4 regions of the Solibacillus sp. GQ1 genome follow, and region 4 is predicted to be linked to each of the others. Evidence: riboswitches for the same ligand, from Rfam matches in the RefSeq annotation. Region 4 holds a riboswitch; each other region holds the start of a gene.
What was found. Region 4 has a riboswitch for S-adenosylmethionine ahead of AC6CH1_RS14030 (methionine ABC transporter ATP-binding protein). Riboswitches for the same ligand answer to the same signal wherever they lie in the genome.
Positions count from the first base shown of each region.

Region 1: another riboswitch for S-adenosylmethionine. It lies ahead of metK (methionine adenosyltransferase); the one in region 4 lies ahead of AC6CH1_RS14030 (methionine ABC transporter ATP-binding protein).
Region 2: another riboswitch for S-adenosylmethionine. It lies ahead of AC6CH1_RS14885 (O-acetylhomoserine aminocarboxypropyltransferase/cysteine synthase family protein); the one in region 4 lies ahead of AC6CH1_RS14030 (methionine ABC transporter ATP-binding protein).
Region 3: another riboswitch for S-adenosylmethionine. It lies ahead of metA (homoserine O-acetyltransferase MetA); the one in region 4 lies ahead of AC6CH1_RS14030 (methionine ABC transporter ATP-binding protein).

Region 1 is NZ_JCAXEX010000001.1:2,414,989-2,418,130, reverse strand. Features, by position in the region: gene pckA (phosphoenolpyruvate carboxykinase (ATP)) at 1-1,148, opposite strand, end outside; SAM riboswitch class I at 1,347-1,462, shown strand; gene metK (methionine adenosyltransferase) at 1,728-2,924, shown strand; gene AC6CH1_RS12250 (gamma carbonic anhydrase) at 3,034-3,142, opposite strand, start outside.
Region 2 is NZ_JCAXEX010000003.1:130,341-133,482, forward strand. Features, by position in the region: gene AC6CH1_RS14875 (hypothetical protein) at 1-309, shown strand, start outside; gene nfsA (oxygen-insensitive NADPH nitroreductase) at 354-1,088, opposite strand; SAM riboswitch class I at 1,335-1,449, shown strand; gene AC6CH1_RS14885 (O-acetylhomoserine aminocarboxypropyltransferase/cysteine synthase family protein) at 1,567-2,871, shown strand; gene AC6CH1_RS14890 (hypothetical protein) at 3,061-3,142, shown strand, end outside.
Region 3 is NZ_JCAXEX010000001.1:1,366,983-1,370,124, forward strand. Features, by position in the region: gene AC6CH1_RS06755 (DEAD/DEAH box helicase) at 1-979, shown strand, start outside; gene AC6CH1_RS06760 (nucleoside-diphosphate sugar epimerase) at 995-1,738, shown strand; SAM riboswitch class I at 1,811-1,918, shown strand; gene metA (homoserine O-acetyltransferase MetA) at 2,072-3,013, shown strand; gene AC6CH1_RS06770 (ABC transporter ATP-binding protein) at 3,064-3,142, opposite strand, start outside.
Region 4 is NZ_JCAXEX010000002.1:344,444-347,585, forward strand. Features, by position in the region: gene AC6CH1_RS14010 (arsenate reductase family protein) at 1-41, shown strand, start outside; gene gcvH (glycine cleavage system protein GcvH) at 122-502, shown strand; gene AC6CH1_RS14020 (toprim domain-containing protein) at 592-918, shown strand; gene AC6CH1_RS14025 (thioredoxin family protein) at 926-1,228, shown strand; SAM riboswitch class I at 1,290-1,392, shown strand; gene AC6CH1_RS14030 (methionine ABC transporter ATP-binding protein) at 1,538-2,566, shown strand; gene AC6CH1_RS14035 (methionine ABC transporter permease) at 2,559-3,142, shown strand, end outside.

The sequences.
Region 1 (3,142 bases), on a different contig from region 4:
ACACCACGTTCTGTACCGGCAAGTTTAGAAGTGAAACCGCTTAGGAAGTGATACATTGCCTGCTCTTTAGTCAATTTAGAGATAGGAGGTAATACACCAAATGCATCGGCTGTTAAGAAGACGATTGTATTTGGATGACCTGCTACTGATGGCAAGACGATATTGTCGATAAAGTCGATAGGGTAAGCGACACGTGTGTTTTCTGTTAAAGAACCGTCTGCATAGTCGCATTCACGTGATTCAGGGTCTACCGCAACGTTTTCCAATACTGAACCAAAGCGGATTGCATTGTAAATTTCCGGCTCATTTTCAGCAGATAGGTTGATTGTTTTTGCATAGCAACCACCTTCAATGTTGAATACGCCATTGTCAGACCAGCCGTGCTCGTCATCACCGATTAATTTACGGTCTTTGTCAGCTGATAAAGTAGTTTTTCCTGTACCAGATAAACCGAAGAATAATGCTACATCGCCTTCTTCTCCAACGTTTGCAGAACAGTGCATTGGGAAGATACCTTGTTCAGGTAACAAGTAGTTCATAATACCGAAGATTGACTTCTTCATTTCACCTGCGTACTCAGTTCCGCCGATTAAGATGATTTTCTTTTCGATAGATGTTATAATAAATGTTTCCGATCCAGTACCGTCTACTTCCGGATCTGCTTTGAAGTTTGGCGCAGATACGATTGTAAACTCGGCAACGTGTTTAGCCAATTCGTCTGCTGTTGGGCGGATGAATAATTGATGACAGAATAGATTATGCCAAGCATATTCGTTAATTACTTTAATAGATAATTGAGACTCTTTGTCTGCACCAGCAAAACCGTTGAATACATATAACTCGTCACGTTCTTTTAAGTAATTTATAACTTTTACATAAAGTTTATCAAATACTTCTGCAGAGATCGGACGGTTTACTTTACCCCAATCGATTTTGTCATTTGAAATTTCTTCTTCTACTATATATTTATCTTTAGGAGAGCGGCCAGTATATTTGCCTGTTTCAGCACGTAATGCGCCTTCAACAGTTAGCGATGCTTCTCCGCGTGATGTAGCTTTTTCAATTAATTGTGGAACAGATAATTGAGTTTTGATGTTTTCCCCGTTTAAAAGTTCTTTCAGCTCGTTAGCAATTTCTACCGAATTCATCTATTAAATACCATCCTTTTTTATAGTATTCCCTTATAGAGGGGAGTTGATTCCTAATTCAAAAATAGTATAACACATTAAGTGAAATAATCTATACTAATTGCAAATTATTTTTTCGTAAATTTTAGCAGATCGAAAAAAGTCAAAATTTGTTGACAGTACTTGAATTTTTGCGTAAGATGTTTAATTGAACGGATACTCTTATCCCGAGCTGGTGGAGGGGCAGGCCCTATGAAACCCGGCAACCTGCGTATATTTTATACGTGTTGGTGCCAACCTGATGCAAGGGCAAAATTTCCCTTGAACGATAAGAGTGAAAGGTAACGAAACGTAATATCCTTTCCTCACGTGTGATGAACACGGCTATGAGAGAAAGGATTTTTTTTATTTTGTTTTACAATTTCGTACTGAACGAAAATTATATAGTTACAGCCTTTCAGACCCTCGTGTTAAAGCAAATATAGCTTGACGTTAAAAAGGCAGCTACGCATCAGCGTAATTCCTGCAATATAACGGACATGGGTAATGAGTACCGTATCAATAAAAAACAATTGCCAAAGTGATTTAGGAGGAAATGACATGACAAATCGTCGACTGTTTACATCAGAAAGTGTAACGGAAGGACATCCGGACAAAATTTGTGATCAAATTTCGGATGCCATTTTAGACGCTATTTTAGCTGCAGATCCAAATGCACGTGTAGCTTGTGAAACTACGGTAACAACAGGCTTAGTATTAGTATCTGGTGAAATTACAACTTCTACTTATGTAGATATGAAAGGAATTATCCGCGATACAGTAGCAGAAATCGGCTATACACGCGGTAAGTACGGCTTTGATGCTGAAAATCTTGCAGTACTAGTAGCAGTAGGAGAGCAATCACCTGACATTGCACAAGGTGTTGACCAGGCATTGGAAGCACGTGAAGGTTCAATGACTGAAGATGAACTTGAAGCAATCGGTGCAGGCGACCAAGGTTTAATGTTTGGTTATGCATGTAACGAAACACCGGAACTTATGCCGATGCCTATTTCTTTAGCTCACAAATTAGCGCGTCGTTTAACAGAAGTGCGTAAATCAGGTGAATTGGAATATTTACGTCCGGATGGTAAAACACAAGTAACAATTGAATATGATGAAAACAATGAACCTGTTCGTGTAGATACAATCGTTATTTCAACACAGCACGATGAAGAAGCAACATTGGAACAAATCCAAACAGACATTAAAGAACACGTTATTAAACCGGTAGTTCCTGCTCATTTATTGGATGAAGCTACAAAGTACTTCATCAACCCAACAGGTCGCTTCGTAATCGGCGGACCTAAAGGAGATGCAGGTCTTACAGGACGTAAAATTATTGTTGATACTTACGGCGGTTATGCACGTCACGGTGGCGGAGCATTCTCTGGTAAGGATGCAACAAAAGTTGACCGCTCTGCAGCATATGCAGCACGCTATGTTGCCAAAAATATTGTAGCAGCTGGCTTAGCCGACCGTGCTGAAGTGCAACTTGCTTATGCAATCGGTGTTGCACAGCCTGTTTCAATCGCTGTTGATACATTTGGTACAGGAAAAGTAGCAGAATCACAAATCGTAAACTGGGTTCGTGAACTCTTTGACCTACGTCCTGCAGGCATTATTAAAATGCTTGATTTACGTCGCCCAATCTATAAACAAACAGCAGCATATGGACATTTCGGTCGCACAGATTTAAATGTGCCATGGGAAAATACGGATAAAGCAGCTGAATTAAAAGCAAAAGCAGGAATTTAATAAAATAAAAAGGAGCATCCGGTTAAATGGATAGCTCCTTTTTTGTAATTTCCAGTAAACTTCCTATATTATAGGTAGAGATTTCGATAAACAGTAAATGAGTGTGAAATTATTTCTGAAGTGATTTATAGTATTGTCCCTTCGCTACATATTCGGAAATAATGCGATCCATATCTGCGCGATCTTCTGCAGTTACTTCACGTACGACTTTTGCTGGG
Region 2 (3,142 bases), on a different contig from region 4:
ACAACACCAAATGAAGCGTTAAGACTTTATAAAACAGCGTTAAGCCGTGGCGGCAGTACGGTAGATGGTACTTCGAATGCCGAAGAGGCCAAAGCGACGGTAAAAGTCGTGCGTGTTTATAAAGAGCGTGTAGGTGATTTCACAATTGTATCCTTCCTGGCGAACACAGGTGAAAACTTCATCGTTTCTACGGAAGTTGCACCGTTTGCAATATACTTGCAAGAAGGTGACCAGGCGACGATAACGTACGCGAAAACAGGAGAAGATTTCCAGCCTGTAAAAGCATTGCAAATTGAAGGGTTGAAATAAATAAAAGGAGTATGCCATTTTGCGGCATACTCCTTTTTATTAGCTTACTTCCAAGTAAAGCCTTGTGAAGCAAGGAAGTCTTTAATATGCGGACGGTTTTGTTCAACTAAGTAATCAGCCATTTGTTTCGTCCATGTTGCAGTCTTCTGATTCGAAGATCGGCTGCTGTAATAGTCTTCCATAATTCCATCGTACTCATCTAGCAGCGTCTCGTACTTATCAACGTCATAACCATTTTCATGCAATACCGCAGCTACCGGTAAACGCGGTTTTGTTTCATTGCGTTTTGTCGGTGTACCGATCGTCATCGCAAATAATGGGAAAACGTATTCCGGTAAATTGAACAGCTCGCTGATTTCCTTAGGATTTGTACGGGCACCACCGATATAGCAAATGCCGTAACCCATTGATTCAGCTGCAATAACAAAGTTTTGGGCAAATAATGCAACATCTGCTACCCCTACAAGCACGTTTTCAGCCGTGTCAGCAGAAATATCAACCCCATGTTTTTGACCGGCTACTTGCAAACGTTTGAAATCTACGCAAAACAAGAAAGAGGCGCCCGCTGTTTTGAACTGGAATTCATTTTTAGACAGTTCACCAAGCTTCGTTTTCTTTTCCTCATCCGTTACCCAAATGACACTGTAGGCCTGTACAAAATGCGAACTTGCCGCCATTTGTGCAGTTTCGATTAAATCGATGACAGTTTCTTTAGAAATTTCCTCACCTGTATATTTACGAACAGATGTATGACTGCGTAATAATTCTTTTGTATTCACGTGAACATCTCCCTTATATGTAATAAAAAACTTAAATATATAGCCTTCAAGCTTATTTTAGTCAATATTTTACTTGAAGTCGATTATTAACGTCTGTTCAATTCATAGAGAAGGAATTTTTGCATATCGTTAAATACAGATAAGAGTAATCTGAATAGAAATCTGAAAATTTTAATTTTTTTGTGTTGACATATCGGATTAGTATGTTTTATACTGAGACTCAACGATGGAACACAAATCACATAACTCTTATCAAGAGCGGCGGAGGGAATAGGCCCTGAGATGCCCGGCAACCAGTAAGTGATGAACTGACTAAGGTGCTAATTCCTACAAAATGGACAATCATTTTGAAAGATAAGAGGAGGCAAACTTGCTCATGCGCAACCCTCTTCTTAACTGAAGAGGGTTTTTTTCATTTAAAAAATCCTCCTCAAAAAACACCGATTTCACCATCGATTAAATTTTTGGGGGTAATAAAATGACAAATTTAAGACCAGAAACTTTATTATTACACGGGGGACAAAAGCCAGACCCGGTAACAGGTGCAATTGCAGTTCCCGTTTACCGCACAACAGCCTATGCATTTAATGACACAGCTCATGCGCAACGTCTATTTGCATTACAGGAAACAGGCAATATTTATTCTCGTATTATGAACCCGACAGTCGGGGCATTTGAAGAACGGGTTGCTTTATTAGAAGGGGGTACAGCAGCAGTAGGGCTTTCATCTGGCGCAGCAGCAGTAGCATTTTCGATTTTAAACGTTGCCGGTGCAGGGGATGAAATTGTTGCGGCAGGTTCACTTTACGGTGGGACTTACAATTTATTCGCCACTACATTGCCTCGCTACGGCATTACAGTAAAATTTGTGGATGAATCAGATCCTGCAAACTTCCAGGCGGCAATCACGGATAAAACGAAAGCAATCTTCGCTGAAATTATCGGAAATCCAAGCTTGAAAGTACTGGATATTGAAGCGGTAGCAAACATCGCTCATGACAATGGTCTTCCTTTATTAATCGACAGCACATTTGCTTCCCCATACGGAAGTAATCCGATTGAATTCGGTGCGGATGTTGTCATCCATTCTGCAACAAAATGGATTGGTGGTCATGGAACGACAATCGGCGGGATTGTCGTTGATGCAGGGAAGTTCGACTGGACACAAGGAAGACATCCAGGATTTACAGAACCGGATACTTCTTACCATGGTCTACGCTACGGGATTGACACAGCAGGCGCTGCATTTGCGACAAAGCTTCGTGTTCAACTATTGCGTGATTTTGGTCCAACATTATCTGCTGACGCGGCATTTAACTTCCTGCAAGGACTTGAAACGCTTCATTTGCGTATTGTCCGTCACAATGAAAATACACAAAAAGTTGCCGAGTATTTAAGAGCCCACCCATTTGTGGAATACGTAAATTACAACGGCTTTGAAGATTTTGAGACACATGATTTGGCGAAAAAGTACTTGAAAAACGGCTTTGGATCTATCATTACGTTCGGCATTAAAGGTGGACGCGAAGCCGGTCGCCAAGTAATCGATAACGTAGAATTGTTTTCACACGTAGCAAACGTTGGGGATGCCCGTTCATTGATTATCCACCCTGCGAGCACAACGCACCAACAGTTATCTGCTGAAGAACTAAAAACTGCCGGCGTATCGGAAGAGCTCATTCGCTTATCAATCGGGTTAGAAGCAGCAGAAGATATTATCGCAGATTTAGAACAGGCATTAGCGAAAGTTGCGGCTGAAGTAGGCGCAGAAACAAACGCATAAACCTTTAAAAAAGGCTTAGCTTTTCCCATTCGAGAAGCTAAGCAATTTTTAGAAAATTAATCCCTACTATTTTTATAAGTTTTATTGACAAATTTAATACCAAGTAATACAATTGGGATAATAATATTACCAACCGGAAAAATTTAAAGTGATGTTGCAGCATCATTGGAAGAAAAGGAGTTGTTCAACATGGGGAAAGTATACAGTGCACAAAACATTGCAGCCTATATTATTTATGAACTTAATGACGTAAAGGAATTTGTGAACGCTT
Region 3 (3,142 bases), on a different contig from region 4:
TAAAGAGTTTATGGACAACTATCCGACATTTGATGTCGTGATTATTGATGAAGTTTCGAAAGCAACACCACCGGAACTGTTACTGCCGATGTTAAAGGGCGCAAAAATCATTTTAGTTGGGGACCATCACCAGTTGCCTCCGCTTGTAGGCGATGCGACATTTGAAGAGACATTGGAGCAAGTTGTGAAGGAAAGTACAACATTTGAAGAAAAACGAGAGCTTGAAAAGTTACTGGAAGAATCATTGTTTGAGCGTCTTTATAACAATTTGCCGTCACAAAATAAAACGATGCTCGCCCTTCAATATCGTATGCATAAAAATATTATGTCAACTATCACACCGTTTTACGAAAATGAATCCGAACAGCTGCAGTGCGGGTTAGAGGATTCGGATGCCGTACGCGATCATTTCCTTGAAACATCAAAAGTTACACGAAATCACCATTTACTATGGCTTGATATTCCGAATGCCAAGCCTTATTTTGAAGAGCGTATGAAGGAAGGCTCGAGTTTATTCAATTTAGCTGAGCTGGAACAGATTAAACAGCAGCTTCTTGAATTAAATGCTGCAACGGGACAAGCGAAAGCACAAGGGCTGATTCCACAAGACGCATTAAAATCGGTTGGCGTTATTTCATTCTACGCGGAGCAGGTGAAACGTATTAATCGTCTGATCGAACAGGAAATCAGTGTACCGCATTTACACATCCGTACAGGATCCGTCGATAAATTCCAGGGGATGGAGATGGATGTGATTATCGTCAGCATGGTGCGGAATCATGACAATGAACGCGGAGAAATCGGGTTTGCGAAAGATTACCGACGCCTGAATGTTGCATTATCCCGCGCACGGGAACTGCTCATAATGATTGGCAGTACCGAAATGTTTACAAAGCGTCCAAAGAGCGCGAAAACACGGGATATGTATGCCCATGTATTAACGACAGTAAAAGAGCAAGACGGCTATTTTGCTGTGTAGAAACAGGGGGATTGAATGGATTTACAAAGTACAGTTATACAGCTGCAGAAAGAACTCATCCAAAATCCGTCCATTGAAATCAAAAAGCAAATGCAATACGCCATTCCGATTCACACATTGGAAGTGAAATATCATCCGGTAATGCGTAATGCCATGGATATTTTAATGAAGATGATGCTCATTTCATTTGAGAAGGCGAAGCTGAAAAATGTGGAGTTATTAGCCGAAATTTTATTGGTGGAACCGTTATTTATTCATGATTTGACGAATAAAATGTTACGACTAGGTATGATTGTGAAGGAACAGGAATTTGCACTAACTGCAAAGGGTAAGGCTCAGCTGGAATCGGGCATTTTTGAAGAGGAACTTGAAGAAACAAGTTATTTTATTCAATACAGCCCGATCCATGAGCAGCCATTGGAGGGTGACCTGGAGGAATTTGCGGATTTGGAAGAGTTTCCGGAGCCTTTCCCGACAATCGAAACAGAAGAAATCGAAGCAATTGAAGAGACAGTGCTGATTGATTTCATACAACAGCAACTTTCCGAACAACCGGTGGCGGAAGATGAAGTACCGCACTATATAACGAGTGTTGTTTCGACGGAATCGATCCAGATTAATGATATACCGGTCCTATGTTTTTTACTGTTTGATCAAAAGGAAAACAGGCATTTTGTGCGGGTATACAATACATTGACACGTGTATGGGATGAACGGCTGGAGACAATCTTATTTACTATAGAAAAAGAGCAGCTTTAGTATGCGTGAAATAATATTTTTGGAATTATTGCAAAATTACAAAGTACATGATACACTAATGACAATTTAATAGACTTATCAAGAGAAGCGGAGGGACTTGGCCCGATGATGCTTCAGCAACCTCTAGTTTAACTAGAAAGGTGCTACTTCCAGCAAGGTGTTGACCTTGGCAGATAAGAACGGGTAGAAGCCCCTCTCAATTCTGTTTTGCTGGAATGAGAGGGGCTTTTTTATTGTTCCGGAACGGTTCGTTTCGCTCGTAAAACAATGCATTGCCTGAATACCACAGATTATTAAAAGTTTATTGAAAAAGTTTATGAGGGGGAAAGTGGAATGCCGATTAATATTCCGAAACATTTACCGGCGGGTGAGCTGCTTAGAAAAGAGAAGATTTTCGTCATGGAGGAAGACCGTGCGAAAACACAACAAATTCGACCGTTAAATATTTTAGTGTTTAATTTAATGCCTGAAAAAGAGAAAACCGAACTGCAGTTGCTGCGCTTACTCGGTAATACACCATTACAGGTGGATGTGACATTTTTAAACACGGCTACATACGAATCAAAAAATGTTTCCAAATCGCATTTAGATACTTTTTACCGGACGTTCGACCAAGTGAAGCACCGTCGCTTTGATGGGCTCATTATTACAGGAGCGCCAGTAGAGAAAATGGATTTTGAAGATGTTGGCTACTGGAATGAGATTACGCATGTTATGGACTGGGCAGATGAACATGTCACTTCGATTATGTATATATGTTGGGGCGCCCAAGCTGCCTTGTATCATCATTTTGGCATCGGAAAATTCGAATTGCCGAAGAAATGCTCCGGTGTTTATTCCCATGTGATTACGGATTTAACAGTAGATTTAGTGCGGGGATTCAGTGATGAGTATGTGGCACCTCATTCACGCCACACGTCGGTTTCAATTGATGAAGTGCGGGCACACCCTGACTTGCGACTATTAAGCTATTCGGATGATGCAGGCGTGTTTATCGTGCAATCGAAAAACAATAAACATATTATGATTACAGGGCATCTGGAATATGATGCAACGACCTTATCGGATGAGTATTTCCGCGATATTGAGAAAGATCCGGACAATACGGAAATTCCGATCAACTATTTCCCGAATAACGACCCGTTGCAGGCACCGAAAAATGTTTGGCGTGCCCATTCGCATCTGTTGTTCTACAACTGGCTGAACTACTACGTATACCAAGAAACGCCGTATGAATGGCATTACGTCGATGAAAATATTGAATATCATATTTAATGCTTATAAATGAAACGAACCAGCAAGAGATGGACTCCTGCTGGTTCGTTTCATTTAATTGCGACCCAGGCACGTTCGCGTTCGATCTGCAAACTAATTTCCCGCCCGAAGAAATCGCTTAATAATTCG
Region 4 (3,142 bases):
TAGGATTTAAGGAGTCTGACTTCTTAGAAACTTGGAAATAAACAGTTATTCACATTGTATTTCCGAACGAAATATGGCAAAATGAACTTGAATGTACTACATATAACATGGAGGTTTTCGAATGAGCACACCTAAAGAATTACGTTATTCAAAAGAGCATGAGTGGGTTAAAATTGAAGACGGTAAAGCGACAATCGGTATTACGGATTTCGCACAGTCTGAACTAGGCGATATCGTATTCGTAGAGTTACCTGAAGTAGGCGATGAAATTTCAAGGGATCAGCCTTTCGGTAGTGTAGAATCTGTTAAAACAGTTTCTGAACTATATGCACCACTTTCTGGTAAAGTTGTTGCAATCAACGAAGAATTACTGGACAATCCTGAATATGTAAATGAATCACCATACGGTAATGCATGGATGGTTACTGTTGAGTTAACAAGTGAAGCAGAAGTAGACGAGTTATTAGACGCAGATGCTTACACTGCATTAATCGAACAATAATATGAAACACTAAAGCCTTCTATATAAAGGTTTTAGTGTTTTTTTGTTATTCTATATATAAAGGTGTCGAATGAAAGGAAGCGTGTTATATGGGAAGATACATCGTTGTAGAAGGACGTGCCGATAAATTGAGATTAATCCCGATATTAGCTGAGGACGTGACAATTATTTGTACAAATGGCACAATAAGCGAAGTCAATTTGATTGATTTATTGGAAGAATATGAGCAAGATGAAATTATCACTATGTTTGATGCAGATAAAAACGGTGAGAAGTTACGTAAACTGATGAACCGTGCATATCCCGAAGCGACACAGCTTATCATACCTCACGAATATGTAGAAGTAGAAAAAACACCTACTAAAATCTTAAGGGATATTTTACTACAGGCAAAATTTTTAGTAAAAGAAGGATGACAGTATAATGGAACAATGGACGAAACAGCAATGGGAACAGAACGTACAACAGTATGATCAGACAGCGTTTTTCTTATATACGCCTATGTGCGGCACTTGTGAAGTGTCGGAAAAAATGTTGGAAGTAATTGAGAAATTACTCCCAGATCTTCCGCTTGGTATGGCAAATATCAATTATTTAGGGGATTTACCATATGAATTGAAAATTGAAAGTGTACCTTGTTTAATCGTTTCAGACAACGGGGAACTAACGAATAAAATTTATGCATTTAAATCCGTACCGTTTTTGTATGAAATATTAAAAAAGTAATTGACGTAGTCACTTTGTCGTGATAAAGTAACATTCATAATAATAAAACTTAATAACGTTGCTCTTATAAAGAGAGGTGGAGGGAAGTGCCCTATGAAGCCCGGCAACCAGCGTTTACGCAAAGGTGCCAATTCACACAAAGTTTAAACTTTGAAAGATGAGAGAACGGTTTACCGTATAAATGTATGTGAAACCTTTCTACTTGTCTTGGTAGAAAGGTTTTTTTCATTCAACGGAGGTTTTGAATGAGAATAGAACATGATTTTGAAATAGCAGGAAGGTTATTTCAATTTAGAAGGAGTACAACCGATGATTGATATACAAAATATTACAAAAGTGTATAACACGAAAAACGGTAAACTTACAGCAGTTGATAATGTAAGCCTATCGATTAACAAAGGTGAAATATACGGAATTATCGGCTACAGTGGTGCCGGTAAAAGTACGATGATCCGACTGCTGAACGGTTTGGAAAAGCCTACAACAGGTTCTGTCATTGTAGGCGGCCAGGATATTGCAAAAGCTTCCGGGGCAAAATTACGAGAAGCACGCCAAAAAATAAGTATGATTTTCCAGCACTTCAATCTGCTCTGGTCACGTACAGTTGAAGAAAACATTGCATTTCCACTTGAAATTGCAGGCGTTTCAAAAGCTGATCGTGAAAAGCGAGTAGAAGAGCTGATTGAACTCGTAGGTTTAAAAGGAAGAGGGAAAGCGTATCCTTCACAATTGTCAGGCGGTCAAAAGCAGCGTGTCGGCATTGCACGAGCGTTGGCGAACAACCCGGAAGTACTTTTATGTGATGAAGCGACTTCAGCGCTTGATCCGGAAACAACGGATTCAATTTTGGAATTACTGCTCGATATTAATAAAAACATCGGACTTACAATTGTACTCATTACACATGAAATGCATGTTATTCGCAAAATCTGTAACAGAGTAGCGGTAATGGAAGCCGGTAAAGTAGTGGAACAGGGAGATGTATTGCAAGTGTTCCAGCATCCTCAAGCACCAATTACGAAAAACTTCGTATCACAGGCTTCTGGTGAAACACAGGAAACGCAAGCATCACTGGAACAGATTTTAGCCAATTATCCAGAAGGCAAAATCGCTAAATTAACATTTGCAGCGGCAACGACAGAACAGCCTGTCATCTCACAAATGATTAAGCAATTTGACGTAGTTGTTAATATAGTGCATGGCAAAATCTCAAATACAACGGGCGGTTCGTTTGGTACATTGTTTATTCATATCGATGGCGAGCCAAAAGCAGTCGCGGAAGCATTAAGCTTTTTAGCAAAGCAAGAAATTCAGGCGGAGGTGATTGAGCATGTTTAATCAATTATTTCCGAACGTAGATTGGGGTAAAATGCTCGAAGCAACATATGAAACAATTTATATGACGGCTGTTGCGACAGTCATCACATTTATACTAGGACTTCTAATTGGTATTGTCTTATTTTTAACGAGCGACAATCAATTATGGGCAAATAAAATTGTACACTTTTTGACAGGGTCACTCGTGAATATTTTCCGCTCGATTCCATTTATCGTCTTAATCATTTTATTAATTCCATTTACTAAGTTTTTACTTGGAACAATCCGTGGCGCCAATGCAGCATTACCTGCGCTAATTATTGGGGCAGCACCGTTTTATGCGCGCATGGTATTAATAGCATTAAGAGAAATTGATAAAGGTGTCATTGAAGCAGCCCGCTCAATGGGAGCGAAAACTTCTACGATTATTTGGAAAGTGCTGATCCCGGAAAGCTTACCGGCATTAATTTCTGGTATTACTGTTACTGCGGTAGCTTTAGTAGGATATACAGCAATGGCCGGCATTATCGGTGCGGGTGGTTTAGGTAACCTGGCATTCCTTGATGGTTTTCAGCGTAACCGAACAGATGTGACATT